Regions from separate parts of the Vibrio breoganii genome, predicted to be linked through region 2. Evidence: riboswitches for the same ligand, from Rfam matches in the RefSeq annotation. Region 2 holds a riboswitch; the other holds the start of a gene.
The links. A riboswitch is a leader RNA that binds a small molecule or an ion and turns the genes downstream of it on or off. The one in region 2 is predicted to bind lysine.
Positions count from the first base shown of each region.

Region 1 (3,929 bases), 500 kb from region 2:
CAGGGTAAATTTACTTAGGGTTCGACCGAAACGTAAAATACCGTTTACAAAAAAAGGAAGCAGAGCTTCCTTTTTAATCATCATTTCACTCGGTACTTAGACGCACTATGCCTTTTGGCAAGCCATCTTAGAGCGAGACAGCGTTGAAAGTACAAAGCATACCACCACGAAAGCCACACTTGATGCTGCAAACGAAATCGCCACTGAGGTCGTCATACCTAGGGTGATAAAGCCCACGCAAGAAATAAGCGCTACAGAGAGCGCATACGGCAACTGAGTCGAAACGTGGTCGATGTGATTACAACGTGCACCCGTAGATGACAGGATGGTGGTGTCTGAGATAGGTGAACAGTGGTCACCAAATACTGAACCCGCCAGTACTGCACCCAACATAGGAAGCATTAGCGCAAGGTCGGTTGCTCCTGCCATGTCACCGGCGATTGGAAGCATAATACCGAATGTACCCCAAGAAGTACCGGTAGAGAATGCCATCACACCCGCTAGTAAGAATAGGATAACTGGCAACCAGCCTGCATTGATGTTCGCTTGTTGTGCCATTGACGATAGGTAAGAACCTGTCTTCATGTCACCAATTACGCTACCAATAGACCATGCAAAAACTAGGATGAGAATTGCGCCAAACATAGATTTCGCACCAATCCACAATGCGCGGCTAATTTGAACTGCAGGTAAACCCTGACGCAATACGGTTGCAAGTGCCACGACAATACCAACAAGACCACCATAGATAAGAGAAGTACCTACATCGGTGTTCTCAAACGCGCCTAGCACGTTAAAGGCAATACCATCTTCAGCCAGAGCCAGGCCGCCGGTATACATCATTGCCGCCACTGTCGCTACGATCAAAGTAACGATTGGAAGAATAAGGTCTGTAACTGAACCGCGAGAGCTTTGCTCAATATCCAGCTCTTCATCAATTAAGTGAGAGCCTTCTGCTTCTTCGTCTTTTTCAAAGCCGCGACCTTGAGATGCTTCAATCTCATGACGACGCATCGCACCGACATCAATCTTAAACCAGGCTACAGCGAATACCATAAGCAGTGCAAACACGGCATAGAAGTTCATTGGGATAAGACGAACGTAAGCGCCCAGTGCAGAATATTCGGTCATGTTGTGGCTAACAAGGATGCCACCAATGATCGTCATTATGTATGCACCCCAGCTTGAAGCCGGCATCAGCACACACATAGGCGCAGCCGTCGAATCAAGAATGTAGGCAAGTTTTGCTCTTGAAACGTAGAAACGGTCTGTCACAGGACGAGCAACCGCGCCAACAGCAAGGCTGTTGAAGTAATCATCAATAAAGATGAACACACCTAGGAAAGCAGCAAGTAGCTTAGAGCCACGCTTGCTTTTCACGCGAGACTGAGCCCACTCAGCAAATGCGCGAGTACCACCAGACAATGTCAGCAATGCTGTCATCATGCCTAGTAATAATAGAAACCCAACAATACTCATATTCCATGAGTTGATACTGCCGTCTTCAATGAATACGCCATAAACGGTGTCAAAAATGTAACCCGCTGCTCCAGTTACGGAGTAATCAGCTAAAAGGAAACCGCCAAGGACGATACCGGTACCCAAAGAAAGCAGTACGCGACGAGTAATAATAGCCAGCCCTAAAGCCAATAATGGGGGCAATAAAGAAACAGGCGATGTAGCAAAATCCATTAAATTCATGATCTTCTTAATACCAAATTTGGTAAGAGATCTACTGTAGATAGGCATTCGACATGATGTTGAATAAGCAACCCATCAGGCGACAGGTTACCCCACAGTAGCGCTCCATAGTTTAACAACACAATAGACTATGGCAGTGTTATTCCTTTCGGAAATAACCCCAACAAGCAACCTTGATTGGATTACTCATTTCGGCAGTTACTCCTTTCACTAACAATTACAACGACATCACTCTATTGTTAGCTACTGATAGTATCTGCGCCTCTACCTCATCCCCTAGTTACGCAACTTACAAAATGTAATATGCTACTAGATGATCTAGGAGCGACGCATTCTACTGAGTTAAATAGAAAATGCAACATAAAGTGGCAACACTTCATTCGGAAGCAGTATCCAAGCATGAGTAGTCCAGCTTCAAAATCTCACCCATATAGATTTAGCCTTGAAGATCAGGTAGTTAGCTAATCAGTATTGCCACCCAATAAATAGAGTTAAAGCTCTATAAAGAGATTAAAGTTAAGAAACTTTACTTTGAATAGTACCGATTAATTTATGTAAGTTTAAAAATTCCTTTTATTTTCGAATCTTTTGTTTCTTATTATTTTTGAAATTTTATTTATTTTATATTTAACTATTTGAAAAGCTCTTATATAATTGACTTATTCTGTGGCACAGCTGTGCACTTTACTTAGGCAACATTTGTTTGCTGTATAAATCTGATGGGATCAAAAAATGTCTGAAATCACTAAAACACTTTTAAATATCCGTAGTCTTCGCGCTTTCTCTCGTGAACTAACTTTTGAACAACTAGAAGAAGCTTTAGATAAATTAACGACTGTTGTAGAAGAACGTCGTGAAAACGAAGCTGAAGAACGTGCAGCACGTGAAGAAAAAGAAAAGAAACTAGCAGAATATGCTCAACAACTTCTTAAAGAAGGCATTGATATTGAAGATCTAGTAGCAGCAGTTGCTGGTGATTCTACAGCTAAAGCGGGTAAAGCAAAATCTAAACGCGCTCCACGTCCTGCTAAATACGAATACGTAAATGAAAGTGGTGCAACTAAAACTTGGACTGGTCAAGGCCGTACGCCTTCTGCAATCCAAAAACAACTTGATGAAGGTAAGTCTCTAGACTCTTTCCTAATCAAAGCATAATTTAAATACTAGATTTGCATTAGATTGAATTAAGCTCCCTACTAGGGAGCTTTTTTATGCCTTCAATTAACCAATATATGCAATCTTGAGCACAAAAAAATAACAATAGATAAAGGAATGATATTAAATCATTGAACAGAGCTATATCGACTGCAATACCGATAAGTTTGTAATCTCTTGTACTACCCAGTACCACTAGGTATTTTTAATCCCAACCCCTCTAAAGCACAAATAAACGTTAATTGTCAGCTCTATGTAAAAAGGCCCCTATCGGAGCCTTAATTTAATTACAGAATATTACCTTTCCCAGTACGCCTCTTCTAGGCTATCTTCTCGCTCTGGTAATCCACGAGATAAACGAGGTGAATGCTGCGCTAAAACTTCATAACTGGCGCGATTAGAATATTTACAAACCTGAGAAAAAGAAGAGTAAGTCAAATATTCGTGCTCATGTTTACTTGAGTTAGGAATATTTTGCTTATGGAATCTATTCGCTGACAAATCATGTAACAAAGCAGACAAAGCCGCATCCCCTGCTCCATTGGTGTTCTTAATCTTCTCTGGACCACCCATATATGGTGCGATGTGAGAGTAGACTTTAAATGGAGTCGTACACGCCGATTTTAAAGCAGGACGACTGAATTCATAGCGGTTAAATTCAGCGATTTCTCCTGGTAGAAGCGGCAGTGAGGTTTCGCGCTTAGCACTCTCCTCAGTGTAGCCTGCCATAAATAGTCCCACAGGGCCCGCAGTACACAGAACTAAGTCAGCCCAGTCCAATACTTTATCAGCAGCTAACAAAGGGTCGCTCAGGCCTGTCAGCGCCTCCGCCTCTTCTTCGTTCATTGCCACAACAGAAACGTTCTCTGAAATAAAATCAATCCAGAATTGCGGATCATCCTGAATAACAAATTTTGTGCCTAGGGTTAATACAACAGGTACGTCGTGCTTTTTCGCGTACTCTACTGCCTTCATCGTTGCTTCAGGCATAGGGTCACCCTCTTTGCAACGAACTAGGTATGAGGTCAACACAAGAGCGGCTGCGTCAGGGAAAATAGACTCTGGAATACTCT
Region 1 covers NZ_AP024864.1:1,701,975-1,705,903, forward strand. Annotated here, with positions in the region: gene OCU35_RS08000 (Na+/H+ antiporter NhaC family protein) at 106-1,701, opposite strand; lysine riboswitch at 1,792-1,976, opposite strand; gene OCU35_RS08005 (H-NS family histone-like protein) at 2,434-2,856, shown strand; gene OCU35_RS08010 (inosine/guanosine kinase) at 3,154-3,929, opposite strand, start outside.
Region 1: it holds a riboswitch for lysine, as region 2 does, so the genes downstream of both, OCU35_RS08000 (Na+/H+ antiporter NhaC family protein) here and OCU35_RS05655 (Na+/H+ antiporter NhaC family protein) in region 2, are expected to answer to the same signal.

Region 2 (3,929 bases):
TGTGCTCTAGCCCAGATACCTTCTGGATCTTTACCTTGGGTAAGGTCAATCAAGTGCGGTAGCAGTTGGCCTGCAAAATCTTCACTGCTCTCTTTTGGTAGAACCGTTGGCAGGTGGTCAACGGCTTGTACGCGAACACCGTCAACTACTGAGTCAATGATTGGCTTAGTGAGCTTAGTGCACTGGTTGTAGATCCTGATTGGGTTATCAGGGTTGTTTGGATCGCAGCTTACGTCACTGATCATGCTTAGGCGTGGTGATTCGCCTAGGCTCTCTTTAGTGAGGAATGGAGGCGTACCTTCTGCAAGGTAGGCGCAGTTCACTAAGATATCGTAGTCATTGATTGCGGTGAATGGACCACCCGCTTTAGTTTCTTCGATATCCCAGCCTTGTGCTTGAAGGCCAAGGTCTGTGAACAGATCCATTGCGCCTTTACCGCAGCGGCCGAACTGACCAATAACCAATACCTTCGGTGCTTGCTCGGCGCTCTTTAACTGCTCACTCAGTACTGCTAGATACTCAGAGCGGTCGGCATAGCTTTCAACGGCTGGGTAAACGTCACTGCTTTGTGTGTGATGAACATAGCCTGAAAGACCGATTGCCGCACCCACATAACCGGCCCAGTAGCCAAATGCACATACACGGCGACCTTGTGCATCACGCAAGAACTCAAGGTCTAGAACCTGACCACTGCCCTCTTTAAAACGAGAAAGGATCTGAACGGCTTCGTCTTGTCCTTTAAAGGCGTGAGCAAAATAGATGTGCTTGTGCTTTAGGGCAAAGCTTTCTTCTGCTAGCTCTTTTAGACCAAGAATATAAGCGTGCTCTGGCGCATCTACCCAAGAGTGTGTTTCCACCAGCTGACAGCCTACATCGGCGTAAGCTTGGTCTGGGAAAATGCGCGTTTCACTGTGTTCAACCGCAATCTCGGCACCTGCATCAATCAATGCTTTGGCGCCAGAGGGAGTCAGTGCAGTGCGACGTTCTCCTGGTTTTACTTCATCGCGAAGCCAAAATAGTGTTTTCATTTATTAAAATTCCTTCTTATACAGCAGGCACGACGCGCTGGATTCTACCCTGTCGACGTACCATAAAGGTAATGAGTGCAACCTGAAGAATTGCAATAGCTAGGATCGTGTATGGGCTACGAGTTATCTCTGCTAGCATAAAGCCAACTGACGCTGTAACACCAGTCAAAATTGCATACGGGAACTGAGTTCGTACGTGAGAGACGTGATCACAACCTGTCGACATCGAGCTCAGAATGGTCGTATCAGAGATAGGCGACGTATGGTCACCTAGCATACCACCACTTAGAGCTGCGCCAATACAGATGATTGGGTCAGCGCCTAGTGCGGAAGCCACTGGTACAGCAATTGGGATCAAGATAGCAAATGTGCCCCACGATGAACCTGTCGCGACCGAGATAAAGCTACCGATAATAAAGATGATCGCAGGCAACAAGAATACAGGCAGACGGTCGTTCATCACTTGGCTGATGTAATCACCGGTACCTAGTGTTTTACAGATATCGCCGAGTGTCCAAGCCAGTAGCAATATCATCAGGATCAACATGATGCGCTGCATGCCCGCAACAAAGGTATTGAACGCTGTAGAAGCGGTCATTGTCTTGGTGTAGGCGTAGTAGCCAATCGCTGTAATGGACGCAATCAAGTAACTCGTACCAAGGCTTGCACGAATTACTGGACCATTAATGGTGCCATGCAGATGGTAGTTGTAAGTAAATAACGCAATCAAAGAGCCAAACAACACCCCTAGCGGAAGAATAATCAACGTCATCGATGCTGACTTACCTTCTGTGCTTTTCGGCTGTACTTCTTCGACATCAGCAGACAAACGTGCTTTGGCTTCCGCCTCCGCCATTGGGCCCCAGTCTTTTTTCAGCATCGCATACACAGGCACACTGAACAACGCCAATAAGGCATAAAGCTGGTACGGAATCACTTGTAAGAAGGTGGTAAAGCCATCTACTTGCTGACCCATGTTGCTGTAGGCATTCTCAATCAAACCCTGCGAGTATACGCCCCAGCTAATGATAGGGATTAGTACGCACACCGGTGATGAGGTGGAGTCGATAATAAAGGCCAGCTTCTCACGGCTTAGCTTTAGCTTGCTAAAGATTGGCGAGAACATTGGACCTAAGATAAGTGAGTTACCAGAGTCGGTAAAGAACACACCGATACCCGTTGCCCACGTCGCCACCTGCGCCTTTAATGGCGATGAAATATAGCGTGTCGCCATAGTGGAGAACGCGGTCATCCCGCCGCTTTGCTCTACAAGGTAGATAAAGCCAGAGATGATGGTAATAACAATAATGATTTGCGCATTAGTGGTTTGAGCAAGTTGGGCAAACGGACCGTCCGTCAAAAACATCAATGCGGTGTCTACAGGGTTACCCTGAGTGATGATCAACATACCACTTATCACGGCAACGCCGAGGGCCAAAACAACATGGCGCGTGGTGAACGCCAGAATCAATGCCAATATAGCGGGAACGATGGATAGCAATCCATAATCAGCCATTCGTAAAATACTCCAAAAATGAAAAAATAATCGAATTAGAGGAAGGCTGTATTAGTGAGCACTGATAGACAATAGACTGGCGTTAAAGCAATAGAAAAGATGCAAGCGCATGACTGTTGTAGCTCCCCATCCCGACAGAGTCGAAGATGACAGTGTTATTCTTATTTAGAACAACCCCAGCAATGCGAGTGACCATCTACACTGCTTCGGCATCGACTCCTTTCGTTAAGCTTCAATGGGGTGTCAACCTCCACTTAACTACTCTTAGGCGATGCGCCTCTACGTATCATCGAAGAACAATATTCTTCGAGACCGCAGAATAAAAACATATTTTATAGGGCAACAAATATTTTAAACTGGCAAACGTGCGATGGATCACACAATCATTCCGCGTTCGCATATGGATTAATCAATATAGGCAAACGATTGCTTTAGCAGATTGAGATAGGACAAATTATCAGAGTGAATTACAGATACAAAAATAGCACCCTAATGAGTGCTATTTTGTGGTTACTCTCAGACATCTCTATTGAGTGCTTGTAGCACTACATCGCTTATCTGCGAGAGCGGTTTCTGCGCTCTTGTGCTTTTTTCTCTTTGAACGCTGATGCCGCTTTAGCTTGTGATGCCAAGATAGAATCGACAGTCAATTCCATTGGCTCTCTAGGCTCAATACCGTTTGCGAAGGTACGCATTCTTGGCGGCATTTCTTTCTCTTCTTCCGTTGGACGCGGCATGCGCTTGAAGCGAGACAGGTAAAACGCCTCTAGCTTCTCTCTTGCCCATTCACTTTTGCGAAGATACTTAACGCTACTGGCGACAGAGGGGTTAGTATGAAAGCAGTTAAAGCGCATCGCAGTATCAAGAATGTTCCAACCGTAATGGTCAACCAACTCTTGAACCATGTCTTCCAGTTTAAGACCGTGTAGTGGATTGTTTTGTAGTTCTTCTCTGTTAATGCTCATGTGCTGCTTACTCTGTTTGGTTTGGCTGGATTATAGCAATGAGTGAGGGTTGTTGTTAGGGAAATATGTGGGAGGTTCATAGGATAATGAGTGCGCTCTAAGATCCCACTGGGCTGGCAATCCAGATAAGCTATCGCTTTCTGGGATGACGAGATTCGGGATTGTGCGTTTAAAACACACACCCTCACAACGTCATTCCGGAAACCCGATAGGGTTATCCGGAATCTTAGGTTCCTCATAAGATGGCACGAGGAAAAACCTGTGGCTTGTGGCTTGTGGCTTATGACTTAAAACTCACAACAAACTAATGCCGTTGTCCACCACCACCCCTTTAAACGAGTCATTCAAGTACTTCACATTGGTGTAGCCTTTTTTACTCAGCAATGTATACCCCAATGCCGCTCTTGCGCCTGCTTCACA
Region 2 covers NZ_AP024864.1:1,197,672-1,201,600, reverse strand. Annotated here, with positions in the region: gene OCU35_RS05660 (saccharopine dehydrogenase) at 1-1,028, opposite strand, end outside; gene OCU35_RS05655 (Na+/H+ antiporter NhaC family protein) at 1,045-2,544, opposite strand; lysine riboswitch at 2,656-2,834, opposite strand; gene OCU35_RS05650 (VF530 family protein) at 3,099-3,509, opposite strand; gene OCU35_RS05645 (rhodanese-like domain-containing protein) at 3,804-3,929, opposite strand, start outside.